DNA from 4 places in the Streptomyces sp. NPDC059009 genome. Region 2 is predicted to be linked to each of the others. Evidence: riboswitches for the same ligand, from Rfam matches in the RefSeq annotation. Region 2 holds a riboswitch; each other region holds the start of a gene.
What was found. Region 2 has a riboswitch for cobalamin ahead of ACFWYM_RS26910 (ribonucleoside-diphosphate reductase subunit alpha). Riboswitches for the same ligand answer to the same signal wherever they lie in the genome.
Positions count from the first base shown of each region.

Region 1: another riboswitch for cobalamin. It lies ahead of ACFWYM_RS27355 (ABC transporter substrate-binding protein); the one in region 2 lies ahead of ACFWYM_RS26910 (ribonucleoside-diphosphate reductase subunit alpha).
Region 3: another riboswitch for cobalamin. It lies ahead of ACFWYM_RS08970 (CoA-acylating methylmalonate-semialdehyde dehydrogenase); the one in region 2 lies ahead of ACFWYM_RS26910 (ribonucleoside-diphosphate reductase subunit alpha).
Region 4: another riboswitch for cobalamin. It lies ahead of ACFWYM_RS28075 (CbtB-domain containing protein); the one in region 2 lies ahead of ACFWYM_RS26910 (ribonucleoside-diphosphate reductase subunit alpha).

Region 1 covers NZ_JBHYJB010000030.1:1,904-8,833, reverse strand. The annotation lists gene ACFWYM_RS27370 (putative leader peptide) at 1-86, opposite strand, end outside; gene ACFWYM_RS27365 (ABC transporter ATP-binding protein) at 153-1,007, opposite strand; gene ACFWYM_RS27360 (FecCD family ABC transporter permease) at 1,004-2,050, opposite strand; gene ACFWYM_RS27355 (ABC transporter substrate-binding protein) at 2,047-3,045, opposite strand; cobalamin riboswitch at 3,089-3,225, opposite strand; gene ACFWYM_RS27350 (Mov34/MPN/PAD-1 family protein) at 3,229-3,651, opposite strand; gene ACFWYM_RS27345 (amino acid permease) at 3,735-5,231, opposite strand; gene ACFWYM_RS27340 (DUF2017 domain-containing protein) at 5,591-6,208, opposite strand; gene clpS (ATP-dependent Clp protease adapter ClpS) at 6,218-6,529, opposite strand; gene ACFWYM_RS27330 (nicotinate phosphoribosyltransferase) at 6,630-6,930, shown strand, end outside.
Region 2 covers NZ_JBHYJB010000029.1:42,406-49,335, reverse strand. The annotation lists gene ACFWYM_RS26940 (carbon starvation CstA family protein) at 1-1,654, shown strand, start outside; gene ACFWYM_RS26935 (CstA-like transporter-associated (seleno)protein) at 1,651-1,860, shown strand; gene ACFWYM_RS26930 (DUF3311 domain-containing protein) at 1,971-2,225, shown strand; gene mctP (monocarboxylate uptake permease MctP) at 2,222-3,862, shown strand; gene ACFWYM_RS26920 (GNAT family N-acetyltransferase) at 3,937-4,533, shown strand; gene ACFWYM_RS26915 (hypothetical protein) at 4,717-5,505, opposite strand; cobalamin riboswitch at 5,605-5,746, shown strand; gene ACFWYM_RS26910 (ribonucleoside-diphosphate reductase subunit alpha) at 5,877-6,930, shown strand, end outside.
Region 3 covers NZ_JBHYJB010000007.1:58,596-65,525, forward strand. The annotation lists gene mmsB (3-hydroxyisobutyrate dehydrogenase) at 1-236, opposite strand, end outside; gene ACFWYM_RS08960 (enoyl-CoA hydratase/isomerase family protein) at 233-1,354, opposite strand; gene ACFWYM_RS08965 (acyl-CoA dehydrogenase family protein) at 1,366-2,514, opposite strand; gene ACFWYM_RS08970 (CoA-acylating methylmalonate-semialdehyde dehydrogenase) at 2,520-4,043, opposite strand; cobalamin riboswitch at 4,273-4,461, opposite strand; gene ACFWYM_RS08975 (3-hydroxybutyryl-CoA dehydrogenase) at 4,506-5,390, opposite strand; gene aceB (malate synthase A) at 5,387-6,930, opposite strand, start outside.
Region 4 covers NZ_JBHYJB010000030.1:119,603-126,532, forward strand. The annotation lists gene ACFWYM_RS28060 (class F sortase) at 1-70, shown strand, start outside; gene cpt (chloramphenicol phosphotransferase CPT) at 105-647, shown strand; gene ACFWYM_RS28070 (CbtA family protein) at 739-1,539, opposite strand; gene ACFWYM_RS28075 (CbtB-domain containing protein) at 1,562-1,780, opposite strand; cobalamin riboswitch at 1,814-1,942, opposite strand; gene ACFWYM_RS28080 (ANTAR domain-containing protein) at 2,301-3,071, opposite strand; gene ACFWYM_RS28085 (glycoside hydrolase family 6 protein) at 3,246-4,283, shown strand; gene ACFWYM_RS28090 (galactose oxidase-like domain-containing protein) at 4,362-6,299, opposite strand; gene ACFWYM_RS28095 (glycosyltransferase family 2 protein) at 6,296-6,930, opposite strand, start outside.

The DNA.
Region 1 (6,930 bases), on a different contig from region 2:
GCGCTGTTGAGACGGCACAGGTCGACGTGCAGCCGCGCCACGAGCAGCGTGCCCGGCGTCTGAATGCTCACGTCGTGAAGAACCATGGGCTCATCGTATCGATTCCCTGTCCGGGTCCCGGAATGTGATCTCAGATAGTGGACAGATCGCGCTCAGGATGCGGGCAGAGGGGGCGCAGAAGGGCGGTCCGGGAGGTACACGACCGTCGGAGCTCCGGTCGTCGGATGCGTGCTGACCTCCGCCGTCACACCCCACACCCGGGACAGGAGCTCCGCCGTGAGCACCTCCTTCGGGGCGCCCGACGCCACCACCCGGCCCCCGTCGAGCACGTACAGCCGGTCGCAGTAGTACGCGGCCAGGTTCAGGTCGTGCAGGGCGAGGAGGTTCGTCGTGCCCAACTGCCGTACGAGGGACAGGACTTCCAGCTGGTAGCGGATGTCCAGGTGGTTGGTGGGCTCGTCGAGGACCACCAGGGTGGGGCGCTGCACCAGGGCGCGGGCGACGAGGGCGCGCTGGCGTTCGCCGCCGGACAGGGACGGGAAGGGGCGGTGCGCGAGGTCCGCGACGCCGACCCGCTCCAGGGCCTCGCCGACCAGCTCGGTGTCCGCCGCCGTGTCGGCCTCCCAGAACCGCTTGTGCGGGGAGCGGCCCATGGCGACCACTTCGTGGACGGTCAGCTCGAAGACGGCCTGTCCGTCCTGCGGGACGGTGGCGAGGCGCCGGGCGCGCGCCTTGGGCGCCATCGCGGTCAGGTCGTCGCCGTCGAGGAGGGCGCGCCCCGCGGTGGGGCGAAGGGTGCCGTACACGCAGCGCAGGAGCGTCGTCTTGCCGCTGCCGTTGGGGCCGACGAGGCCGACCGTCTCGCCGGGGGCGGCGGTGAGGTCGACGGAGTCGACGAGGGGGCGCCCGCGCCCGGCGATCTCGTACGAGAGTCCGTGCACGCGCAGTTCACCGGTCATTCCGCCGTTCATGTCGCCGGTCATGTCGCCCGTCATGTCGCCCGTCATGACGGGGCTCCCTCGGGGCGGCGGCGCAGCAGCCACAGGAAGAACGGGCCGCCGGTGAGCGCCGTGAGGATGCCCACCGGCACGTCCTGCGGGCTCGCGACGGTCCGCGCCGCCAGGTCCGCCACGACGAGGAACGCGGCTCCGGCGAGCGCCACCACCGGCAGCAGCGTGCGGTGGCTCGCGCCGACCAGCATGCGCGCGGCGTGCGGCACGAGCAGGCCGATGAAGCCGACGGCGCCGCTGACCGCGACGAGGACCCCCGTCACCAGCGAGGTCAGCACGAACACGGCGGCGCGGAAGCGGGACGCGTCCAGGCCGAGGACGGTCGCGCCCTCCTCCCCCACCAGCATCAGATCGAGCGGCCGGGCCAGGGCGAGCAGCAGCCCGGTGCCGAGGACGAGGACGGCCGCGGGCAGCGGCAGCAGGTCCCAGCGGGCCGAGCCGAGCCCGCCGAAGGTCCAGTACAGGGCCTCCTGGAAGTGCTCGCGGCGGGCCGAGGTGACCAGGACCAGGTTGGCGAGGGCGGTGAGGATGTACGCGACGGCGACCCCGGCGAGGACGAGCCGCGCCCCGGTCAGCTGCCCGCCCCGGCGCGCAAGGGCGTACACGAGGACGAGCGCGAGCAGCGACCCGGCGAAGGCACCCGCGGGCATCGTGACGGTGGTGGCGAGCCCGAGCCCCCCGCCGAGCCCGAAGACGAGGACGAGGACCACGCCCGCGGACGCCCCGGACGAGATGCCGAGCAGATACGGGTCGGCGAGGGGATTGCGTACGAGTGCCTGGAGCACCGTGCCGACGACGGCGAGCCCCGCGCCGACGACCGCGCCGAGCAGCACCCTCGGCAGCCGCACGTCGAGGACGATCGTGCGGAAGGGGCTGGGCTCCGCGCGGCCGGTGACGATGTCGAGGACCTGGGACGGCGGCACACGGACCTGCCCGAGGGCGAGCCCGGCGACCATCGCGGCGAGCAGCGCGGCGACCAGGAGGGCGAGCACGAGGGAGTAGCGCAGCGGCCCGCGCGCGGGCGGGGTCCTGTCGCTCACTTGTGGGCCGGCTCGGGGTGGAGCTGACGGGCCAGCTTCTCGATCGCGGCCGGGGCGCGCACCCCGAGGACCACGTCCGACAGCGGCATCACCGCGAACCGCTTGTGCTTGATCGCGGGTACGTCGCGCAGGGCCGGGTCGTCGAGGAGGCGGCGCTTCTTCTGCTCGACCGTCGTCGTGCCGTAGTCGTAGATCACGATGACCTCGGGCCTGCGCGTGACGACCTGTTCCCAGGAGGCGTCGGTGAAGGACTTGTCGAGGTCGGCGAAGATGTTCGTGCCGCCCGCCCGCTTGATCATCTCGTTGCCGATGCCCTTGCCGCCCGCGGTGAACGCGGTCTTGTCCCCGCTGTCGTACACGAAGACCTTCAGGGCCTCGGCCCCCTTGGCCCCCTTGGTCTCGCGGGCGGTGGCGGCGACGGTGGCGCGGGCCTCCCTGACCCACTTCCGCGCCCGGTCCGCGACACCGAAGGTGCGGCCGACCTCGGTGACCTCGCGGTAGAGGTCGTCCAGCGAGGTGCGCCCGCTGGTGCAGGACTCGGTGTTGAGGCGGGTCTTGATGCCGGACTCGGCGAGGTCGTCGCGGGCGGTGCCCTCCTTGGCGTTGAAGGCGCTGGTGTAACCCCCGTACACGAAGTCGGGGTTGGCGCCGAGCAGCTTCTCCTTGGAGGGGTACTCCTTGGCGAGCACCGGGATCGCCTTGTACGCCTTCGCGTACTTCGGCAGGACCTTGTCGTCCAAGTAGGCGGTCCCCGCGAGGGACCCCGCGAGGCCCAGCTCCAGCATCACCTCGGTGGCGTGCTGGTTCAGGGTGACGGCGCGCTGCGGGGGCGCCTGGTAGGTGGTCTTCACCCCGCAGTTGGTGACGGTGTACGGGAATCCGGGCCCGGCCGCCTTGGTGTCGGTCCCGCTCGCGCTCCCGCCGGAGCCGGAACAGGAGGTGGCGAGGGGGAGCAGCGCGGCGCATATGAGGGCCGCGGTACGGAGCCGGGACATGGGGGTGCTCTGCCTCCTCCAGGGGATTTCCGCGTCCCCTGAGTCGTGGGAGAGGGCGGCAGGTCAGTTCCTGGCTCGTCCGCCCCGCGCGGGGGCGGACTCACAGTGGCGGGACCGCGCCGGATTCGCACCGGCTTCCTGGGTCCTGCCGCCTCAAGGTCCAAAAGGTCGAAAGGTCGAGGCTCAGTATGCCTGGACGACCTGGACCTCTTCCTCGGTGACCTCTCCGTCCACGATCCGGAACGAGCGGAACTGGAAGGGGCCCGCGTCGTCCGTGTCCGCCGTCGAGACGAGCACGTAGTGGGCGCCCGGCTCATTGGCGTACGAGATGTCGGTGCGCGAGGGGTACGCCTCGGTCGCGGTGTGCGAGTGGTAGACGATCACCGGCTCCTCGTCGCGGTCGTCCATCTCGCGGTAGAGCTTGAGCAGATCGCCCGAGTCGAACTCGTAGAAGGTGGGCGAGCGGGCCGCGTTCAGCATCGGGATGAAGCGCTCGGGGCGGTCCGTACCGGCCGGTCCCGCGACCACGCCGCACGCCTCGTCGGGGTGGTCCTGGCGCGCGTGCGCGACGATCTGGTCGTGGAGGGCCTGGGTGATGGTCAGCATGGAAGTCAGCATATGCAGAGGGCCCGCGCCGTACCGGAGGGTGGTACGGGCGGGCCCGAATGCTGGACTTCGCGGCCGGGACGTCAGTCCTTGGCGGCGTCCTGCGGCTCGGCGGACGCGACCGCCTTCGCCTTGTTGAAGGCCGCCGCCTGCGGGTTGCGGGCCTTCAGGAACAGGTAGGCGACCACCAGGATCGCGGCCCAGACCGGAGCGGCGTACAGCGAGATCCGGGCGTCCTTGTCGACGCCCATCATCACGATGACCATGCCGATGAACAGCAGCGCGAACCAGCTGGTGTACGGGGCGCCGGGCGCCTTGAAGGTCGACTGCGGCAGCTCACCGCGGTCGGCCTTGCGGCGGTAGCGGATCTGGCAGGCCAGGATCATGATCCAGGCCCACATGCCGGAGATGGTGGCGAAGGAGACGACGTAGTTGAACGCCTCGCCCGGCCACTGGTAGTTGATCCAGACGCCGACCAGCATGAACGCGGCGGAGACCGTGGTGCCGGTCAGCGGCAGGCCGTTCTTGGTCAGCTTGGTGAAGAACTTCGGGCCCTGGCCGTTGAGCGCGAGGTCACGCAGCATGCGGCCGGTGGAGTACATGCCCGAGTTGCAGGAGGACAGGGCGGCCGTCAGGACCACGAAGTTGACGATCGCGGCGCCGACGCCGAGGCCCATCTTGTCGAAGGCGGCGACGAACGGGGAGACGCCCGGCTGGAACGAGGTCCACGGCACGACCGAGAGGATCATGATCAGGGCGCCGACGTAGAAGACGGCGATGCGCCACGGCACGGTGTTGATGGCCTTCGGCAGGACCGTCTTCGGGTCCTTGGACTCACCCGCGGTGACGCCGACCAGCTCGACGGCGAGGAAGGCGAACATCACGATCTGCAGGGTCATCAGCGTGGAGCCGATGCCGTTCGGGAAGAACCCGCCCTGGTTCCACAGGTGGCTCACGGAGGCGGTGTCACCGGCGTCGGAGAAGCCGATGGTGAGGATGCCGACACAGATCAGGATCATGCCGATGATCGCGGTGACCTTGACCATGGAGAACCAGAACTCCAGCTCACCGAAGAGCTTCACGGAGATGAGGTTGGCGCCGTACAGGATGACCGTGAAGATCAGCGCGTACGCCCATTGAGGGATCGAGTCATGCGTCCAGTACTGCATGTACTGGGCGGCCGCGGTCACTTCGGTGATGCCGGTGACGACCCAGAAGAGCCAGTACGTCCAGCCGGTCACGAATCCGAAGAACGGGCCCATGAATTCGCGCGCGTACTCCGAGAAGGAGCCGGACACGGGCCGGTACATGAGGAGCTCGCCGAGCGCCCGCATGATGAAGAAGATGACGAGGCCCGCGATGGCGTACGCCAGGATGAGGCTCGGTCCGGCCTTGTGGATGGCCTTGCCCGCGCCGAGGAACAGGCCGGTGCCGATGGCACCGCCGATCGCGATCATCTGGATCTGCCGGGCCCCGAGCCCGCGCTGATAGCCCTCGCCCTCAGCGGCCGAGCCATCGGCCCGCACGGCTCCGTCGCCGCCGGGCTCGCCGTGCTGCTCTTCGACCTGCACTGAGGTCATGGTGACGCCTTTCTCCATGCTGATCCGCGCCCGCAGGCCGTCCTGCGTCTTGGCCGCGGATCAGGTCCTGATCCCCCCGGATATGGAATGGAGTGCTACCGGCGGTCTGCCGGCTGAAGCGCCCTCGGCGACATGGGTGGCGTCACCGAGCGGTCGTGAAGATTTATCACGGCCACAACAGTGATCAACTGGACGGCGTGTGGCGCACGCCACTGGAAGAACCGGACAAAATTCCCTTGACGCCCCATAGGTGGACGTCATGGTGACACGATCGTTATCCGGATTTGAGCGTCCGTTGAGCGGACGGTTTCGAGTCGGCCGCAGAAGTGGTTGCTTCAGGCCATCAGCAAGGCCGCAGGTCAACCCAGCAGCGTGCCGACGAGCGTCTCCTGGAGCCCGCCGAGCCAGAGATAGGCCATCACCATCGGCTTGCGCGGGTCGGCGTCCGGCAGGTGGTAGAGGAGGTCCGCGTCCTCCTCGTCGGTGACCTCCAGGCGGGTGCCGATCGCGAGGCGCAGGTCGTTGAGCGCGCCGAGCCACTGCCGGGACTCCTCGGCGGTGAGCTTGAGCACCGCCCCGCCCTCACCGGCCGCCGTCGCCGAGTCGAGCGAGCGGATGACCGTGAGGGCGTCCTCCCGCTTCTTGGCCCGCAGGTCGTTCTCGGTGAAGCGCCGGAACTCGGCGGAGTACGCGCGCAGTTCGTCGGCCTCGGCGGCGGCCGCCCGCTCACTGCCCGGCCCCCCGTACGCGTCCGGCAGCAGGCGCAGGAGCACCGGGTCGGCGGGCGGCTCGCTGGGGCCCTCGGCGAAGAGCTCGGCGAGCGGGTCCTCGGCGGGGCCGTCGGCCCCCGGGCCCGGGCCGATCAGCTCCAGGAGCTGGACGGCGAGCGAGCGGATGATCGAGATCTCGACCTCGTCGAGCGCGACGGCCGCGCCGCCGCCCGGGAGGGGTTCGAACTGACTGGGCTGTGAGGGCATCGGGTGTCGCTACTTCCGGTCCTGCTGGAGGGTGGCCCACAGGCCATAGCCGTGCATGGCCTGGACGTCGCGCTCCATCTCCTCGCGGGTGCCGCTGGAGACGACCGCGCGACCCTTGTGATGGACGTCCATCATCAGCTTCGTGGCCTTCTCCTTCGAGTACCCGAAGTACGTCTGGAACACGTACGTCACGTAACTCATCAGGTTGACCGGGTCATTGTGGACGAGCGTGATCCAGGGGACGTCCGGCTCGGGCACCGCGAAGGCTTCCTCCGCCGATTCCGGTCGTTCGATCTCCACGGGAGTACTCACTTGCCCCATGCTGCCACCCCGAGGGGGGCCTCGCACAAATGCCCCCGGGTGGCGCGGGCGACCCCCTAGAAATCGTCAGAGTGACGAGATGGGAGTAGCATCCGTCCTTATGAACACAGCGGACCTTGGGCTGCCGGTCGACGTCCCCTCCACGGCACTCTTCACGGATCACTACGAGCTCACGATGCTGCAGGCCGCGCTGAAGGCGGGCACCGCCGACCGGCGCTCGGTCTTCGAGGTCTTCACCCGCAGGCTGCCCGAGGGGCGGCGCTACGGAGTGGTGGCGGGAACCGGCCGCGTCCTGGACGCCGTCGAGAACTTCCGCTTCGACGCCGACGTCATCGGCTTCCTGCGCGAGCGCCGCGTCGTCGACGAGCCGACCCTCAAGTGGCTGGCCGACTACCGCTTCA
Region 2 (6,930 bases):
CGGCCCGTTCGGCGGGGCCGCCGCGCTGATCGCCACCTTCGTCATCATGATCATCCTGCTCGGGGTGCTGGCGCTCGTCGTCGTGAACGCGCTCGCCGAGTCGCCCTGGGGCACCTTCTCCATCGCGATGACCATCCCCATCGCCCTGTTCATGGGCTTCTATCTGCGGGTGCTGCGGCCGGGCCAGGTCAGCGAGGTGACCTTCATCGGGGTCGGGCTGCTGCTGATCGCGCTCGCGGCGGGGAAGTGGGTGGCCGAGTCGTCGCTCGCCGACACCTTCACGCTGGCGCCGTCGACGCTGGTGATCTGGCTGGTGGCGTACGGGTTCGTCGCCTCGATCCTGCCGGTGTGGACGCTGCTCGCACCGCGCGACTACCTCTCCACCTTCATGAAGATCGGCACCATCGGGCTGCTCGCGGTCGGTGTGGTCGTGGCGCTGCCGACGCTGAAGATGGACGCCGTCACGGACTTCGCCTCGCGCGGCGACGGGCCGGTCTTCGCGGGCTCGCTCTTCCCCTTCGTCTTCATCACCATCGCGTGCGGGGCGCTCTCCGGCTTCCACGCCCTGATCTCCTCCGGCACGACGCCGAAGATGATCCAGAAGGAGACACAGGTACGGATGATCGGCTACGGCTCCATGCTGATGGAGTCGTCGGTCGCGATCATGGCGCTCGTCGCCGCGTCCATCATCGACCCGGGCCTGTACTTCGCCATGAACGCGCCCGCGGGCGTCGTCGGCGACACCGTGCAGCAGGCTTCCCAGGCCGTGGGACAGCTCGGGTACACCATCTCCCCGGACGACCTGGCGCGCGCCGCCGACCAGGTCGGGGAGGGCTCGCTGCTGCACCGCACCGGCGGGGCGCCCACCCTCGCGATCGGCGTCTCGGAGATCTTCTCGAAGGCGACCGCGGGCGAGGGGCGGGCCTTCTGGTACCACTTCGCGATCATGTTTGAGGCGCTCTTCATCCTGACCGCGCTCGACGCGGGCACCCGGGTGGGCCGCTTCATGCTCCAGGACATTCTGGGCAACGTCTACAAGCCCTTCAGGAACGTGAGTTGGAAGCCCGGGCTCGTCCTCGCGAGCGCCGCCGTCACCGGACTGTGGGGCTACTTCCTCTGGGTCGGCGTGCATGAGCCGCTCGGCGGGATCAACCAGCTCTTCCCGATCTTCGGCATCGCCAACCAGCTGCTCGCGGCGGTGGCCCTCGCCGTCTGCACCACGCTCCTGGTGAAGTCCGGCCGGCTCAAGTGGGCCTGGATCACGGCCGTTCCGCTCGCCTGGGACGCCACCGTCACGCTCACCGCGAGCTGGCAGAAGGTGTTCTCCAGCGACCCGCGCGTGGGCTTCTTCAAGCAGCGCGAGGTCTACCAGGACGCCATCGACGCGGGGAAGGTCCTGCCGCCCGCCAAGTCCATGGACGACATGCACACCGTCGTCACCAACTCGACGGTCGACGGCGTCCTCTCCGCCCTCCTCGCCGTCCTCATCGTCGTGGTGATCGCCGATGCGGCCCGGATGTGCGCGCGCCATCTGCGCGACCCGGGGGCCACGACGCTCAGCGAGGCGCCGTACGTGAAGTCGAAGCTGGTGGCCCCCGCCGGGCTCGTCCCCACCCGGGAAGAGCGGGCACAGGCGCGGGAGTTGACGAAGTGAGGGCGGCCCTGGGGCGCGTCGCGCACGGGCTGCGGTGGCTGCGGTGGTATCTGCGCGAGCTGACGGACGAGTCGGCGTACGACCGGTATGTGGCGCATATCCGCGGGGAGCATCCGGCCGCAACCGTCCCCAGCCGCCGCGCATTCGAACGCATGCGGACACAGCGGCAGGAGTCGGACCCGCGGCAGGGGTTCCGCTGCTGCTGAGCAGGGACCTTGGCGCGTCCGTTATCCGGACGGGGGTTCCATACGGCGAGACTGTGGCTTAGATTTCCCGCACGTTAAGCATGGGATAAGTGAGGGAGCGGAGCCGCCGTATGTCAGATGCGCCTGAAGTGAGCAGACCGGTCGTGACGCCGGTCCGCGTGGTCATCGCCCTCTGCCTCGTCGCGCCCTTCGTGGCCATGCTCTGGGTGAGCTCCTACGCGAAGGCGGAGCCGCTCTTCATCGGCATCCCGTTCTTCTACTGGTACCAGATGCTGTGGGTGCTGATCTCCACGGCGCTGACGATGATCGCGTACAAGCTGTGGCAGCGCGACCAGCGCGCCCGTAACGGGGGTGCTGACAAGTGAAGGAGCTCGCAGCGGGAACGGGCGGCGTCAACGGCGTCGCGCTCGCCGTCTTCATCTTCTTTTTCCTGGCCGTCACGGTCATGGGCTTCCTGGCCGCGCGCTGGCGCAAGGCCGAGAACGAGCAGAGCCTGGACGAATGGGGCCTCGGCGGCCGGTCGTTCGGCACCTGGGTCACCTGGTTCCTGCTCGGCGGCGACCTCTACACCGCGTACACCTTCGTGGCCGTCCCGGCGGCGATCTACGCGGCGGGCGCGTCCGGCTTCTTCGCGGTGCCGTACACGATCCTCGTCTACCCGCTGATCTTCACCTTCCTGCCGCGCCTGTGGTCGGTCTCGCACAAGCACGGGTATGTGACCACCTCCGACTTCGTGCGCGGGCGCTTCGGCTCCAAGGGGCTCTCGCTGGCCGTCGCGGTCACCGGCATCCTCGCCACGATGCCGTACATCGCGCTCCAACTGGTCGGCATCCAGGCCGTGCTCGACGTGATGGGCATCGGCGGCGACGCGGGCACCAACTGGTTCATCAAGGACCTGCCGCTGCTGATCGCCTTCGCGGTCCTCGCCGCGTACACGTACTCCTCGGGTCTGCGCGCCCCCGCCCTGATCGCCTTCGTGAAGGACGGGCTGATCTACCTGGTCATCGCGGTCGCGATCATCTACATCCCGATCAAGCTGGGCGGCTTCGACGAGATCTTCGCCGGCGCCGCCGCGAAGTTCGACGCCACCAACGAGGCGGCGGGCAAACCGGTTTCGGGCCTGGTGCCCGGCTCCGCGGGGACCTGGACGTATGCGACGCTCGCCCTGGGCTCCGCGCTCGCGCTCTTCATGTACCCGCACTCGATCACGGCGACCCTCTCCTCCAAGAGCCGCGACGTGATCCGCCGCAACACCACGATCCTGCCCCTGTACTCGCTCATGCTGGGCCTGCTCGCACTGCTCGGGTTCATGGCGATCGCGGCCGGGATCAAGGTCGAGAACGGGCAGTTGGCGATCCCGCAGCTCTTCGAGGACATGTTCCCCGACTGGTTCACGGGTGTCGCGTTCGCGGCGATCGGCATCGGCGCACTGGTCCCGGCGGCCATCATGTCCATCGCCGCCGCGAACCTCTTCACGCGCAACATCTACAAGGACTTCCTGAAGCCCGACGCCACCCCCGAGCAGGAGACCAAGGTCTCCAAGCTCGTCTCGCTGCTCGTGAAGGTGGGCGCCCTGGTCTTCGTCCTCACCATGGACAAGACCGTCGCCATCAACTTCCAGCTCCTCGGCGGCGTGTGGATCCTGCAGACGATGCCCGCCCTGGTCGGCGGCCTGTTCACCCGCTGGTTCCACCGCTGGGCGCTGCTCGCGGGCTGGGCGGTCGGCATGGTCTACGGCACATGGGCCGCATGGAGCATGTCCTCGCCGAAGCAGTCGCACTTCGCCAGCAACTCCAAGGAGATCCCGGGCATCGGCGAGATCGGCTACATCGGTCTCACGGCGTTCGTCCTCAACGTCGTGGTCACGGTGGTCCTCACCTTCGTCCTCAAGGCCCTCAAGGCCCCCGAGGGCGTCGACGAGACCTCCCCCGGCGACTACACGGCCGACGCGGGCGACAAGGGCGTCCAGGTCGAACTCCCCAAGGTGGGCGCGGGCCACTGAGCCTTCCCTGCGCGTGGACGGGCCGCCGGAAAATCCGGCGGCCCGTCCTCGTGCGCGTGCGGGACACTCCCGGCATGGACCTCACCATCAGGCAGGCGCGCGCACAGGAGTACGAGGCGCTGGGCGCCGTCGTGGCGCGGGCGTACCGCGCGGACGGGCTCCTCGACTTCGAGGAGAGCGACGGGTACGAGGAACAGCTGCGGGACGTCGCGGGGCGGGCCGCCGCCGCGCGCATCCTGGTCGCGGTGGACGGCGGCACGGACGGGCGCGCGGGCGAGGACGGCACGGGCGGGCGCGCGGGCGACGGCGGCACGGGCGGGCGCGCAGGCGACGGCGGCCGGGTGCTCGGCGGCGTCACGTTCGTGGAGTCCGGCGGCCCCATGGCGGAGCTGGCGCGGGCCGGCGAGGCCGAGATCCGCATGCTGGCGGTCGCCCCCGACGCGCGCGGCCGGGGCGCGGGCGAGGCGCTGGTGCGGGCCTGCGTGGAGCGGGCCCGGGCGGTCGAGGGCTGCGTCCGTGTGATCCTGTCGACCCAGCCCACGATGCACGCGGCCCACCGCCTCTACGAGCGCCTCGGCTTCGTACGGGTCCCGGAGCGGGACTGGCTGCCGGTGCCCGATGTGCGGCTGCTGGCCTACGAGTTGGAGCTCCGGGCCCGGAGCGGGCCCTAGGGCCTGTCCGGCGGATCAGGCCGCATGATTCCGAGCTGTGCCGTCCGTCGCTGGTGAGCGGGCTGTGGTGCGTCGAGATGCAAGGCGGAGGAGGGCGACAACGCGGAGCGTTGGCAACCGACGACAACGCCGCAGATCGGCGTGGAACAGCCCGCGACCGCGGCAAGATCCACCGGACAGGTCCTAGCCGTACAGCTCCGCGCGGACCCGGTCCACCGCCTTCGCCGCCGCCTCGACGGTGCGCCCCTCGTCCGTGCCCGCGCTCACCGTGACGAGCACACCGCCGACGCGGACCTCGGCGGTGTACTGGGGCCTGTGGTCGTACTCGTTGCTTCCGGGGATGCGGCTGGTCTCCAGGATCGCCTCGTCGCCGATGCGGGGCAGCTTCTTGACCGAGTGGTGCCGGGTGATCGGGGCGGCTTCGGTGTCCTCCATCGTGGTGGGGCACAACTCACCCAGCCTGCGCTGCAGTTCGAGGTAGCGACCGGCCTCGGCGGGGCGCAGCGAGACAAGGCGCTGGCTCACGGGCGGCCGGGGCGCCGCCGTCTGGTCGGACACCGAGCCCAACTCGCCCGCCCCGCCGCCTGCTTCGTCCGCCCCGCCGGCACCTTCGTCCGCTCCGCCGCCGCCCTCGTCCGCCCCGGCGTCGAAGGCCAGCACCTGCTGCGCGCTCGCGCCCCGCAGGCCCAGCAGCTCCTCGTTCGCGTCCTTGCCCCGGGCGCAGGAGCCCCAGTCGCCGCGCCCGAAGCTCTTGTTGAAGAGCCCCACCGCGGTGTCCGTCGGCCGCGCGCGCTCGGCGAAGGCGTCGTCCGCGAGCAGCGCGCCGCTCAACTGGACGTCGCTGAACGTCTTCGCGGCGCCCTCGCGCCCGTCGACGCCCTCCGCGCTCGGCGGCCCGTCCGAGAACCAGCCGCCCGCCCCGCAGCCCGCGAGCGGCGCGATCAGTGCCCCGCAGAGGGCCGCACGGGCCATGCCCCGCCTCGCTCCCACAGCCCCTCCTCCGCCGCTTGATCCGTCAAGCCGCCACCCTAACCACACCCCAGCCGACACAAGATGTGGTGCTGCCTCCGAAACCCAGCACAAGATGTATGCTCGTCCTCGCTGTCGCCGCAGGGGAATCCGGTGGAAGTCCGGAACTGTCCCGCAACGGTGTATGTGTACGTCTTTGTCGTACCCGTGAGTCCGAGAACCTGCCGACAGTGCGCCCGGTGCATCCGCTCCGGGTGCCGAGACGTCCGGGCCTCGTGGAATGGGCCGGTGGACGCGGCGCTCCGCCCTGCGCGGACGCGCCCGCACCCGCCGTGCTCCCCTCGGGCCCAGAGCCGAGCGAGGGAGTGCTCCACGTGACCATCGCGCCAGCCGAACCGGCCTCAGCCCAGCAGACCCGGGCCGCGCAGGAGGCAGCGGACCAGGCGGACAAGGTACAGGACGCGCCGGGCACCGCCCTGTTGCGTACCCTCACCGACCTCACCGCCGACCTGCCCGACGCCGACCCCGGCCGGGTCGCCGCCGCCGCGCTGCGCGGCCGCTCCGCCAAGGCGGACGAGGCGGAGCTGCGGGACCTGGCCACCGAGGCGGCCGCGGGGCTCATCTCCGAGGACCCGGTGTACTCCAGGCTCGCGGCCCGGCTGCTCACCATCGGCATCCGCGAGGAAGCGGCCTCGCAGGGCGTGACGTCCTTCTCCGGCTCGATCGCGGTGGGCCACCGCGAGGGCCTGATCGCCGACCGCACCCAGGAGTTCGTGGCCGCGCACACGGCCCGCCTGGACGCGCTGATCGACCTCGACGGCGACGACCGCTTCGGCTACTTCGGCCTGCGCACCCTGCACAGCCGCTATCTGCTGCGCCACCCGCTCACCCGCAAGGTCGTGGAGACCCCGCAGCACTTCATGCTCCGCGTGGCCAGCGGTCTCGCGGAGGACGGCAGCGACCGCGCCGTGGACGAAGTCGCCGCCCTGTACCGCCTGATGAGCCGCCTGGACTACCTCCCGTCCTCGCCCACCCTCTTCAACTCCGGCACCCGGCACCCCCAGATGTCCAGCTGCTACCTGCTGGACTCGCCGCTGGACGAGCTCGACTCGATCTACGACCGCTACCACCAGGTGGCCCGGCTCTCGAAGCACGCGGGCGGCATCGGCCTCTCGTACTCCCGCATCCGCAGCCGGGGTTCACTGATCCGTGGCACCAACGGCCACTCCAACGGCATCGTCCCGTTCCTGAAGACGCTGGACGCCTCGGTGGCGGCCGTGAACCAGGGCGGGCGCCGCAAGGGCGCCGCGGCCGTGTACCTGGAGACCTGGCACTCCGACATCGAGGAGTTCCTGGAGCTGCGCGACAACACCGGTGAGGACGCGCGCCGCACGCACAACCTGAACCTCGCGCACTGGATCCCGGACG
Region 3 (6,930 bases), on a different contig from region 2:
AGGCCGTCGTAGAGGGCGAGGACGTGGCGTCCGGCGGGGAGCATGGTGAGGACCACGTCCGCGTCGGTGACCGCCTCGGCCGCGGTCGCGGCGGGTTCCACCCCTGCCCGCGCGGCGGCGTCGAGGGCGTCGGCCACGAGGTCGTGGCCGAGCACCCGGTGTCCGGCCTTGACGAGGTTGGCCGCCATCGGGCCGCCCATGTGTCCGAGTCCGATGAACGCGACGGTCGGGCTCACCAGGCCACCTCCTCGGTGGTGTCGGGTCCGGCGAGGCCGAGTTCGAGCCCGAGTTCGCGCTCGCCGAGCGGGGTGAAGTGGCGCCGGACGTCGGCGTCGGTGACGTCGGCGAGCGCGGCCGGGGACCAGCGCGGGGCGCGGTCCTTGTCGATGACCTGGGCGCGGATGCCCTCCACCAGGTCGGGGCCGGCCAGGGCCGCGCAGGAGACCCGGTACTCCTGGTCCAGGACCCGTTCGAGCGGGCCGAGCCTGCGGGCGGCGCGCAGGGACGCCAGGGTGACCTTCAGGGCGGTCGGCGACTTGGCGAGCAGCGTCTCGGCGGCTTCCTTGGCGTCGGGGTCGCCGTGGGCGAGCAGCCTTCGGACGATCTCCTCGACGGTGTCGGCCGCGTAGCAGGCGTCGATCCATGCGCGCCGGTCGGCCAGCACCCCTTGGGGCGGCGGCTGCACATGGCGGGCCAGGACCTCGCGTACGGGAAGTGCGGCGAGGTCGTCGACGAGGCCCGGCAGCGCGGCGGAGGGCACGTAGTGGTCGGCGAGTCCGCACAGCAGGGCGTCGCCCGCGCCGACGGGCGTGCCGGTCAGCGCGAGGTGGGTGCCCAGTTCGCCCGGGGCGAGGGCGAGCAGGTAGGTGCCGCCGACGTCGGGGACGAAGCCGATGCCGGTCTCGGGCAGCGCGATCCGGGAGCGTTCGGTGACGACGCGGACGCTGCCGTGCGCGGAGACTCCGACGCCGCCGCCCATGACGATGCCGTCCATCACGGCGACGTACGGCTTGGGGTAGCGGGCGATGCGCGCGTTGAGGTGGTACTCGTCGCGCCAGAACGCCGCGGTGGCGCTGCCGTCGCCCGCGCGGGCGTCGTCGTGGATGGCGCGGATGTCGCCGCCCGCGCACAGGCCGCGCTCCCCCGCGCCGGTGAGGACGACGGTCTCGACGGCCGGGTCGTGCTCCCACGCGGTGAGCGCCGCGTCGATGGCGCGGACCATGGGGTGGGTGAGGGCGTTGAGGGCGCGGGGGCGGTTGAGGGTGAGGCGGGCGGCCCGGCCGGTGGTGCGCAGCAGGACCGGCTGTTCGTCGTCGGCGGCGGTCCTGTGCGGGCTGTCGGCGGTCGTCCGCACGTCGTCGGCGGTCACGCGAACGCCTCCGTCAGGCCGCGGGCCACGATGACACGCATGATCTCGTTGGTCCCTTCCAGGATCTGGTGGACCCGCAGGTCCCGGACGATCTTCTCGATGCCGTACTCGCTCAAGTAGCCGTAGCCGCCGTGCAGTTGGAGCGCCCGGTCGGCGACCGTGTACCCGGTGTCGGTGGCGAACCGCTTCGCCATCGCGCACAGGTACGGCGCCTGCGGGTCGCCCTCGTCCAGGGCCTGCGCGGCCTGTCGTACGAGGGCGCGGGCAGCGGTCAGTTCGGTGGCCATGTCGGCGAGGCGGAAGCGCAGCGCCCCGGCGTCCAGGAGGCGGCGGCCGAACGCCTCGCGGTCGGCGAGGTGGGCGAGGCTGCGGTCCAGGGCGCTGCGGGCGCCGCCCAGCGAGCAGGCGGCGATGCCGAGGCGGCCGCCGTTCAGGCCGTTCATGGCGATGCGGAAGCCCTGGCCCTCGGCGCCGAGGAGCCGGTCGCCGGTCAACCGGACGTCGTCCAGGACGACTTGGCGGGTGGGCTGGGCGTTCCAGCCCATCTTGCGTTCGTTGGCGCCGAAGGAGACGCCGGGGTCGTCCTTGTCGACGACGAACGCGGAGACGCCGTCGGGTCCTTCGCCGCCGGTGCGGGCCATCACCACGTACAGCTGGGCGGCGCCCGCGCCGGAGATGAACTGTTTGACTCCGCTGAGCAGCCAGTCGTCGCCGTCGCGGTCGGCCCGGGTGGTGAGGGCCGCCGCGTCGGAGCCCGCGCCCGGCTCGGTCAGGCAGTAGCCGGCGAGGTCCTCCATGGCGCACAGCCGGGGCAGCCACCGTTCCCGCTGGCCCGGGTCGCCGTAGTGGTCGATCATCCAGGCGACCATGTTGTGGATGGACAGATAGCCCGCGATGGACGGGCAGCCGGAGGCGAGGGTCTCGAAGACGAGCACGCCGTCGGAGCGGGTGAGGCCGCTGCCGCCGGACTCCTCGCGGACATAGACGCCGCCGAGGCCGAGCCCGGCGGCCTTGCGCAGGACGTCGACGGGGAAGTGCTTGTCGCGGTCCCAGTCGAGGGCGTGCGGGGCGATGTGGTCCTGGGCGAAGTCCAGGGTGGTCTCGACGAGGGCCTGCTGGTCCTCGGTCAGGAGGGTGGTGGTCATCGGCGTCAGCCCATCGTCGGGAGGGTGAAGCTGGCACCCTCGCGCAGTCCTGCGGGCCAGCGGGACGTCACCGTCTTGGTGCGGGTGTAGAAGCGGATGGCGTCCGGGCCGTGCTGGTTGAGGTCGCCGAAGCCGGAGCGCTTCCAGCCGCCGAAGGTGTGGTAGGCGACGGGCACCGGAATGGGCACGTTGACGCCGACCATGCCGGTGTCCACGCGCCGGGTGAAGTCGCGTGCGGTGTCGCCGTCGCGCGTGAAGAGGGCCACGCCGTTGCCGTAGAGGTGCTCGCTGGGCAGCCGGAGGGCCTCCTCGTAGTCGGCGGCGCGCACGACGCACAGGACGGGCCCGAAGATCTCCTCGCGGTAGATCCGCATGTCCGGGGTGACCCGGTCGAAGAGACAGGCACCGGCGAAGAAGCCGTCCTCGTGTCCGGGCAGGGTGAAGTCCCGTCCGTCGACGACGAGTTCGGCGCCTTCCTCGACGCCGAGGCCGACGTAGGAGCGGACCCGGTCGACGGCGTCCTTGCCGACGAGCGGGCCGAAGTCGGACTCGGGGTCGTCGCTGCGGCCGATGCGCAGCGCGGCGATGCGCTCCTTGAGGCGGGCCACGAGGGCGTCGGCGGTCTGCTCCCCGACGGGGACGGCGACGGAGATCGCCATGCAGCGTTCGCCCGCGGAGCCGTAGCCCGCGCCGATCAGCGCGTCGACGGCCTGGTCGAGGTCGGCGTCCGGCATCACGATCATGTGGTTCTTGGCGCCGCCGAAGCACTGGGCGCGCTTGCCGTGGGCGGCGGCGGTGGCGTAGACGTGCGCGGCGACGGGGGTGGAGCCGACGAAGCCGAGGGCGGCGACGCGCGGGTCCTCCAGGAGGGTGTCGACGGCTTCCCGGTCGCCGTGCAGGACGTTGAGGACACCGGGCGGCAGGCCCGCCTCCAGGAACAGTTCGGCGATCCGCAGCGGTACCGACGGGTCCCGCTCGGAGGGCTTGAGGATGAAGGCGTTGCCGCAGGCGAGGGCGGGTGCGGCCTTCCACAGCGGGATCATCGCGGGGAAGTTGAACGGGGTGATGCCCGCGACGACGCCGAGGGGCGCGCGCAGCGAGTGGACGTCGATGCCGGTGCCCGCGTTGTCGGTGAACTCGCCCTTGAGCAGATGCGGGATGCCCGCCGCGAACTCCACGACCTCCAGGCCGCGTTGGATGTCGCCGTGGGCGTCGGCGATGGTCTTGCCGTGCTCGGCGGACAGGAGCCGGGCCAGGGCGTCCTTCTCGTCCTCGACGAGCTGGAGGAACCGCAGCAGCACGCGGGCGCGGCGCTGCGGGTTCCACTGGCCCCAGCCGGGCTGCGCGCGGGCGGCGTCGGCGATCGCCGCCTCGGTCTCGGCGCGGCTCGCGAGGGGCACGCGGGCCTGGATCCGGCCGGTGTTGGGGTCGTACACGTCGCCGTGGGAGCCGGAGGTTCCTGGGGTGTGCTTGCCGCCGATGAAGTGGGTCAACTCACGTACGGGGGCGGTGACTTGGTCGCGGACCATGGGTGTGCCTGCTCTCGTCAGGTGATCCGGGATGGCGCGCCGCCGCGCCGCGCGCACGCGGTGGCGTGCGGGAGCGGGGCTGCGCGAGACCGCGAAGGACGGTGGGCCGTCAGGGGGTTGCGACGGCCGTTCGACGCTCGCCGTGCGGGGGCCGGGCCCGTCGGGCCGCGGTTCCGCCGGGGACGCGTGTGCACACCGGTGCCATGCGTGTCAGCTCCATCCTCGTGGACAACACGGAACATCCCGCGGCCGGTATCCTGACTCCCGGATCTGCGCGCGCCGTCCGCCTTCCCGACTCCCCCTTCAGGGTTCATCGGTGGCGTACCGCTCGACGGCACACTCCCCGGTCACAGTGGCGGGACCGTGCCGGATTCACACCGGCTTCCCTGCACCGCGGGCCTTGGTCGCGACTATATAGTTGGACGTCCTAGTAAATCTAGGCCCCGCCGTCCAGGACCCCGGCTAAGCCCCCTCGTAGGCGTGGAACCCCCGTCCGCTCTTGCGGCCGAGCAGCCCCGCCTCCACCATGCGCTGGAGCAGCGGCGGCGGGGCGTACAGGGGTTCCTTGAACTCGTCGTACAGGGATTCCGCGATGGACGCGACGGTGTCGAGGCCGATGAGGTCGGCCAGTCTGAGCGGGCCCATGGGGTGCGCGCAGCCCAGCTCCATCCCGGCGTCCACGTCGGTGGCGGTGGCGAAGCCCGACTCGGCCATCCGGATCGCGGACAGCACGTACGGGATCAGGAGCGCGTTGACGACGAATCCCGCGCGGTCCCGGGAGTGGACGACGGTCTTGCCCAGCGTGCCCGTCACGAACTCGCGGACGGTGTCGAGGACGTGGGGCGCCGTGTGCAGCGAGCTCACGACCTCGACCAGCGGCAGCACCGGCACGGGGTTGAAGAAGTGCAGGCCGAGCACGCGGTCGGTGCGCCCGGTGGCCATGCCGAGGCGCATCACGGGGATCGAGGAGGTGTTGGTCGCGAGGATCGCCTCCGGATCCTCGACGATCTTGTCGAGTGCGGTGAAGACCTCCGTCTTGGCGTCGGCGTTCTCCACGACCGCCTCGATGACGAGCCGGCGGTCGGCCAGGTCGTCGAGGCTGCCGGTGAAGCTCATCCGGGTCAGTGCGTCCTCGGCGGAGATGCGGTCCAGCTTGCCGCGCTGCACGGCGCGTTCGAGCGAGACGGCGATCCGCTCGCGCGCGGCGCGGGCGGCCACGGCGTCGACTTCGCAGAGCACGGTGTCCAGACCGGCGCGGGCGCACACCTCGGCGATCCCGGCCCCCATCTGTCCGCCGCCGACGACGCCGACTCTGGTGATGCCGGCGTTCGTTCCAGGGGTGCTCATGCGTGGATCTCCGTTCGCGCGGCGAGGTGGCGGGTGTAGGCGTCGGTGGTGAAGAAGGCGGGCAACTCCCGGCCCAGGGCGGTGCGTTCGAAGAGGGCGCGGACCTCGTCGACCCGGGCCCAGGGGTGCTCGGCGCCGAGGGCGGCCGCCTCCTCGTCGAGGATGCGGAGGACCGTGTCGCGGTCCACGAGGCGGTGGCGGAGCCACTGCCAGATCTGCACGCGGGCGATCTCCGCCGTCGCGGCGTCCTCCATCAGACCGCCCAGTGCGACGGCACCCTGCCCGTGCAGCCACGCGTCGAAGTAGCGCAGGGCGACGGCGACGTTGGCACGGACGCCCTCCGGGGTGGGCGGGCCGACGGTGCGGCGCACCGCCAGGAGGTCGGCGGGGGCCACCTCGACGTCCTCGCGGGTGCGGTCCAGCTGGTGCGGGCGCTCCCCGAGGACCTGGTCGAAGACCTCCCGGCACACCGCGACGAGCCCGGGGTGGGCGACCCAGGAGCCGTCGAAGCCGTCCTCGGCCTCGCGTTCCTTGTCGAGCCGCACCGTGGCGAGCGCCGCCGCATGCGCGTCCGCGTCCCGGCCGGGCACCTGCGCCGCCATGCCGCCGATCGCATGGGCGCCCCGCCGGTGGCAGGTGCGCACGAGCAGTTCGGTGTACGCGCGCAGGAAGGGCGCGGTCATGGTGACCTTGGCGCGGTCGGGCAGGACGAAGTCGGGCCGGTGCCCGAGGTTCTTGATCAGGCTGAACAGGTAGTCCCAGCGGCCCGCGTTGAGCCCGGCGCTGTGCTCGCGCAGCTGGTGGAGGATCTCCTCCATCTCGAAGGCGGCGGTGACCGTCTCGATCAGGACGGTGGCGCGGATGGTGCCGCGCGGGATGCCGAGCAGCTCCTGGGCGAGGACGAAGACGTCGTTCCAGAGCCGGGCCTCGTGGTGGTTCTCCAGCTTGGGCAGGTAGAAGTACGGTCCGTGGCCCGCGTCGAGCTGGCGGCGAGCGCAGTGGAAGAAGTACAGGCCGAAGTCCACCAGGGCGGCGGGCAGCGGGCGTTCGTCGACAACCAGGTGCTTCTCGACGAGGTGCCAGCCGCGCGGCCGCACCACGATCGTGGCGAGCTCGCTGCGGTCGCGGAGCCGGTACTCCTTGCCCTCGGGGCTGGTGAAGTCGATGCGCCGCTCGATGGCGTCCAGCAGGGTCAGCTGGCCGCCGACGATGTTGTCCCAGGTGGGTGAGGTGGCGTCCTCGAAGTCGGCCATCCACACCTGGGCGCCGGAGTTGAGCGCGTTGACGGCCATGCGCCGCTCGGGCGGGCCGGTGATCTCCACGCGCCGGTCGGTCAGGCCGGGCGCGGGCGGCGCGACCCGCCAGTCCGGGTCCGAGCGGACCGCGGCCGTGGTGAGCGGGAAGCCCAACGGCACGCCGGAGGCGATGCGTTCGGCGCGGCGGCGCCGCTCGGCGAGCAGGTCGAAGCGGCGTGCGGCGAATGCCTCGTCCAGGCGGGCGAGGAAGTCGAGCGCCTCGGGCGTGAGGATCTCGTCGTGGC
Region 4 (6,930 bases), on a different contig from region 2:
CGACCACGCGCAGGGCCGGTACACGGCGAACGTGGTGGTGTCCGCGTACCTGACGGGCGTTATTCGGTGACGGGCGCGGTGTCCCGGCGCCTACGGTGTGTCCCGTGACGGGACGGGTGATCGTACTCAACGGTGGTTCCAGCGCGGGGAAGTCGGGCATCGCGCGGTGTCTGCAGGCCGTGCTTCCGGAGCCCTGGCTGACCCTCGGCTGCGACACGTTCGTCGACGCCCTGCCCGCGTCGATGACGTCGTCGGACGCGGGCATCGGGATCGCGGCGGACGGCGAAGTGAGCGTGGGGGAGGGGTTCCGGGCCCTGGAGGCCGCATGGATCGAGGGGGTCGCCGCGATGGCGCGGGCCGGGGCGAACGTCGTCGTCGACGAGGTCTTCCTCGGCGGCGCCGCCTCGCAGGCCCGCTGGGAGAAGGCGCTCGTGGACGTGCCCGTGCTGTGGGTGGGCGTGCGCTGCGACCCCGAGGTGGCGGCGGGGCGGGAGCTGGCGCGGGGCGACCGGGCCGGCGGAATGGCCGCGGGGCAGGCCGAGTCGGTGCACCAGGGGGTGCGCTACGACATGGAGGTCGACACCGCGGGCCGGGAGTCGCTGGAGTGCGCGCGGGCCGTCGCGGCGTGCCTCACGGAGCGTGGGTGACGGTGATGGTGCCGTTGCCGGTGACGGCGGCGATGACGGCGGTGGTGACGGCGGCCCCGGTCCCGCCGCGGGGCCGCCCTCGACCGGGACGTCAGGCCGTGGGCTCCACGGAGACCGTGTTCGGGGACTTGCGGGCGTAACTGCCCTCCGCCGAAGCCGACTTCGCGGCCGCGCGCAGGCCGAGGCCGCCGAAGACCGCCGCGAACACCGCCCACAGCAGCACATGCGAGGCGAGCGACAGCATCCGGAAGTTCCACAGCAGGACCGCGTCCACCGGGACCGGGTCCGGGTTGTCGGGCAGCGTGAAGAGCAGCGCGAGCACGGCGACCGTCGTGAGGGCCACCGCGATCTGGCGCACCGGAAGGGACTTGGCGGCCAGGCGCACATACACCTGCCACGCCAGGAACATGCCGAGCACGCCGATCGCGACCGACGCCAGCCACATCGCCTGCCGGTCGCCGACCGTGCCGGAGTCGCCGACGCCCGGCGGGTTCGCCGGGTAGCGCAGGCCCGGCAGGAGCGAGACCGCGACGAACGCGGCCGCCGCGAAGGTCAGGGCGCGCGGCCAGGGGGACGTCTGCGGAGCGCGCCGGTGCACCAGGGCGTACGCCACCGCGAACAGCACGCCGATCGCGAGACCGGCGACCACGGAGGCAACTACCAGTCCCAGGTGCTGAGTCGAGCGGGTGAACAGCTCCTCGTGGTGCTGCATGGACTGGCCGGCGCCGTGCGCGTGCTCCTCGGCGGCCGTGCGCTTCTCCTCGGCGCGGATCGCGCGGTCCATCAGGGGCTCGGCGAGGAGGAGGGAGAAGAGACCGGCCGCGAGGCCCGCCGCCCCTCCCGCCGCCAACCCGCGCCCGAGCAGGGGGAGTACAGGTGTTGGGGAGGACATGGTGCTGAGATCGCCCGCCCGTCTAGTGGCAGGGGGCACCGAAGAGGTGCCTGCCGTCGTGCGCGAACTCGTGCAGGTAGCTGCCGGTCGCCGAGATCAGCGAGCCGTTGTCGATGAACACCGCGTACAGCGCGATCAGCGCGAGGATCGCCGCGCCGGACGCGATGAGCCAGTCGCGCGTCTGGGTCGCGGCGGCCTGGGCCGCCGTGGTGTCGGTGGTCGGTGCAGTGTGCAGAGACATACCGGGTGGGCCTCCTTCTGGGGTTTCCACGCCCCATGGCAGGAGGACGACGGCTCAGTTCCTGACTTCCGCGCACGTCTGGGGAGCACGCACGGGGTCACAGTGGCGGGACCGCCCCGGAATCGCACCGGGTTCCTGTCAACCGTCGCCTCGATGTATGGACTTGTCGTCCCGGAGAGTCCCAGTCCGGCATGGACACTGTCAACCACGCCCGCGCCCCTGCGCCCCCTGCGACCTGCGCAAGCCCGCTCGCGACGGTGGACCGTCGCCCGGTCGACGGACCGCTCCCCCCGGAACCGTCGACCGGGCTGGTCCTCCACCGCGCGCGCACGAGTCGCGGGAGTAACCCGGCGCCGGCGCGGGAGCTGTGGTGCCGACCCGCTTGCGGGGTGGGCAGGTTCAGCCTGATCCGGCCGGGGGCTTGGGCCGTCAGAACCGACTGTAGAGCGAATATGCCTCCTGGCCTAGAGGGCGTTTGACGCCAAGTCGTGGCGAGATCGCGGTGCGTGATCGCCACAGCTCAGAGGGGCCCCGGTTCATCAGGTTCGGACCTGCCGGGGCGCAGCGTCGCATCGTCGAGCTTCCCGTCGATCAGCTCGCCCGCGACCCGGTCGATGGCCAGGCGTTCCCTGCGTGCGTAGCCGCGCAGGGCGGCGAAGGCGGGCTCCATTCCGGTGCGCCAGCGCTCGGCGAGTATGCCCTTGGCCTGTTCGACGCGAATGCGACTGGTCAGCGCCGTCTCCAGCTGTCTGCTGAGCGTGCGGTAGCCGGCGTACGCCTCGTGGTTGTGCAGCCCGAGGGCGGCCGCGTTCGCCAGGATCTCGGCGCACCGCACCTCCCCGTTGGGCGTGGCCTGTCGGGAGAGGAAGGCATTGAGCACACCGAACACGGACTGGCCGCGGCGCATCGGCACCGCGTACGTCATCGTGACGCCGTGCTCCAGGGCCTGTGCGGTGAACTCGGGCCAGCGGATCGCCGTCACCGTCTCGGTGAGCCGCACGGGCGCCACCGTCGTGCCGGTGCTGTAGCTCTCCACGCACGGCCCGTCGTTCTGCTGGGACCTCAAGAGGGCGGTCGCGAGCTCCTGTTGGTGGTTGCTGGGGGCGAGCGCGATGGTGCGGCCCTCACTCGTGCGGTGGGTGAACATCACCCCGGCGGTGCGCGCGCCGAACAGCTCCACACAGTGGTCGGCCATGCCGCGCAGATAGTGCTCGGCCTGGAAGTCGTCCCGCAGCGTGTCCGCGCTCTCCACCACGACTTCCGCCAGCCGGAGTTCCGTGGTGCGGTCCACATCCGCCTCCCCTCCCTGGCTGCCCCGCTGCCTTCGTCTACCCCGCGGGGGCGCGCGTTAACGGCCGCTGTAACAGCTCGCCTACAGCTCTCTGCCCAGGGCAGGTGGGCCCTCGTGAGGGGGGAAGCCGTATGTCAGGATTGGGAAACGGACAGTGCACCCAAGGGGGAGTGGATGTACCGCAAAGGCACAGGTCGCGGGAGTGGACGCACGAGGGGGGTGAAGGCGGGGGTGGCGCTCGCGGGAGCCGCGGCGCTGCTGCTGTCCGGGTGTTCCTCGGACGACGGCAAGGACAATGACTCGTCCAGCGGCCCCGTGAAACAGCAGCCGAAGGGCAGCGACCCGTACTGGGTCAATCCCGACGGGAACGCGGCGAAGCAGGTCACCGCGTACGAAAAGGACGGCAAGGACGACGACGCCGGACTGATCCGGAAGATCGCCGAGCAGCCGGTCGGCGAGTGGATCGGCCCGGAGAACCCGGAGCAGGAGGCGCGCGGCTACACCGAGGCCGCCGAGAAGGCCGACCGGGACGCGCTCCTGGTCCTCTACAACATCCCGCACCGCGACTGCGGCCAGTTCTCCAAGGGCGGCGCCGCGGACGGCAACGCCTACCGTGCCTGGATCGACGGCGTCGCCAAGGGCATCGGCGACCGGCCCGCCACGGTCATCCTGGAGCCGGACGCGGTCCTGCACATGGTCGACAAGTGCACCCCGGACAACCTCCACGAGGAGCGCTACGACCTCCTCAAGGGCGCCATCGGCAAGCTCAAGTCCCTGAAGAACACGAAGGTGTACCTGGACGCGGGCAACGCGGGCTGGGGCAAGGAACCCGACTCGATCTGGGAGCCCCTGAAGTGGTCGGGCGTCGAGCAGGCCGACGGCTTCTCGGTGAACGTCTCCAACTTCCAGACCACGCAGGCCAGCATCGCCTTCGGCAAGACTCTGTCCGGCAAGGTCGGCGGCAAGCACTTCGTCATCGACACCAGCCGGAACGGCAACGGCCCGTACGACGCCAAGGCCAAGGACCCCTGGTGCAACCCGCCGGGCCGCGCGCTCGGCGAGGCGCCCACGACCAAGACGGCCGACCCGCTCGTCGACGCCTACCTCTGGGTCAAGCGGCCCGGTGAGTCGGACGGGACGTGCAAGGGGGGACCGAAGGCGGGGGAGTGGTGGCCGGAGTACGCGCTCGGGCTCGCCAAGTCCGCGAAGTAGCTCCCTTCCGTACGCCGATGGGGCGCCCTCCTGAGTGGAGGGCGCCCCATCGGCGTATGCGGGTGAACTCCCCTGGAATCAGGGGATCTTGACCCACTGAGCCTTGCTCGGTGTGCCCTGGTCGTCCGTCACGAACAGCATGTACCAGCCCGACTCGACCAGGCTGCGGTTCTTCGGGACCGTCACCGTGACCTTGTCGCCGGACTTCTTCATGTCCAGGGCGATCGACGTCTGGTCGATGTCCGTGACGTGCGTCGAGGCGCTGGGCCGGATCAGCCGGGCCGTCTTGAGGGACGTGGCGTGCTTCGAGGTGAACGTCCCGGAGCCGCCGCGCGCGATCGTCTTCGGGCCGCCGCTGAGCGAGGGCCGCGCGCCGTGGTACAGGTACGGCGGCGTGTAGATCTCGATGCGCTGCTCGAACTCGCCCGGCTTGGTGTTGGCCTTGTCGGCGTAGAGCGAGTCCGAGCCGAAGAACATCACGCGGCCGTCGGGCAGCAGGATCGAGCCCGAGTGGTAGTTGCGGCCCACCTCCGGGTCGGCGACCCGGTTCAGCTCGTTCGTCCTCGGGTTGTAGATGCGCGCCTGGTGGATGTTGGAGTCGCTGCGGCCGCGGTAGTCCTCGGAGCCGCCGGAGATCAGGACCGTGTCGTCGGGCAGCGTGGAGATCTGCGGGTAGCGCGTGCCCTTCTCCAGCTCGGGGCCGTCCGTGAACTTCGGGTTCGGGTCCTTCAGGTCCACGATCCGGTTCTTCGTGCTGGACTCCTTGGACTCGCCGACGCCGCCGCCGCCGACCACCATGTACTTCTGGTCCTGCGCGGGCGGCAGTTCGACGGTGCCGGACGTCTCCAGGAGGTCCGGGTCGCTCATGCCGGGGATCTTCTGGAACTTATTCGTCCTGAGGTCCCAGATGCCGGGCTTGCGGCCCACGTTGTCCGGGCCGTAGCCCGCGTTCGAGCCCGAGTAGAAGAGCTTCCCGCTGGCCATCTGGAAGATCGCCGGGTACGTCGGGAACTGGCGGATGCCCTTCGTGTACGTCCACTTCTTCGTCTTCGGGTCGTACACCTCGTTCTTGCCCGGCACCAGCTGGCCGATCTCGTCGAGGCCGGAGAGGCTGAGCACCTTGCCGTCGGTGAGCGTGGTCAGCGTGGGGTACCAGCGCGCCTCGTTCATCGGGTCGACCTTGATGTACTTCTCCGCCACCGGGTCGAACTCGAAGGAGTCCTTGATGCCTTGGAAGTCCTTCTTGTCGAGGGCGAGCTTCTGCGCGATGCCGTAGACGTTACGGGTGTCGGAGCCCTTGAGGCCCTGCACGCGGTAGTTGTCCTGCGTGCCCGTCTCGTGCTTGGCGCCGCTCTGCTGCGCCTCCACGTAGACCCGGCCGAGGCCCGCCTCGTTGCGGATGAACTTGCCGGTGTCCGGGTCGAAGACCCGCTTGGCGCGCTCGATCTGGACGGGGTCCTTGGAGACGAACGTCTTGCCGTTCTCCTTGCCGGTGAACTTGGTGCCCGCGGGCAGCGTCATCGGCTTTCCGGGGTCCTCGTTGTGGACGATCATCAGGCCGCCGGCCTTGGTGACGTCGCCCTTCAGCTTCTCGTAGCGCTGGGTGCCGCCCGCGATCAGGAGGTTGCCGTTGCCGAGCTGGGTGTGGCCGGTGCAGAAGAGGTCCTTCGGGGTGTCGATCTTCTTGATCGTGCCCTTCACCGGGTCCCAGAGGCGGGTGTCGAACTTCTTGTTGTCGAAGTTCTTCTGGTTGTTGCCGGACCCGGCGACCAGGAGGACCTTGCCGGTGTGCAGGAGCGCCGCGTGGATGGTGTTCTGGCGGTACTCCTCGGGGAAGTCGACGACGTCCCAGTGGCCGTTGTCGGCCTTGTACTCCGGCTTGTTGATCTTGTAGTTGTGGTACTTCTCGGAGCCCACGCGCCAGAGCCAGGGGCCGTTCATTCCGGCCAGCGCTAGGACCACCGCCGCGCCTATCGCGATGCGACGGGCGCGGCGGCGGCTGGAGGGGTCTTTCATTGCTTAGGGCTCCCGAGAGGAATCTGCATGGTCTGGTCAGGGGCTGCCCAACTGGGCTTCTGCTGTGGTGTGTGGGGCGCCTGTGGCGGCTGTGCCTGCGGCAGTCGCTGTGTGGCGGCCTCGCGCTGGTACGGCACCGAGAGCGGCGGCTCGTACGGTCCGGACTGCCCGGTCTGACCGGGGTCCGAACTCCCGCTCTCCGGCGGCTTCTTGGGCTTCTTCTTGTCCTGCCGCATGCCCCAGCGCCAGGCGAAGATCGGCGCGGCCGTGATCAGCAGGGCGAAGGTGGCCCACGTGATCATGGCCGGGTGGGAGTGCCCGTATATGAAGGACGCGGCCATGGAGGCGCCGAAGACCAGGATGAAGAACAGGTGGATGCGGAAGGTCCCGAACAGCGTGTCCGGGCTCGCCGAGTCGCCCTTGGGCGTCACCACGAACTTGCTCTTGCGGCGCAGCGCGGCGTCCATCAGGGAGCGCGCGTAGATCGGCGCCGACAGGGCCGACATCACCATGCCCGCCACGCCGCCGGAGCCCTCGGGCTCGTGCGGCGAGACGTTGTGGCGGCGGTTCCAGATGTAGAGGCCGATCTGGAGCGCCGATGCATTGCCGTACAGCATCAGCCAGATGGTCG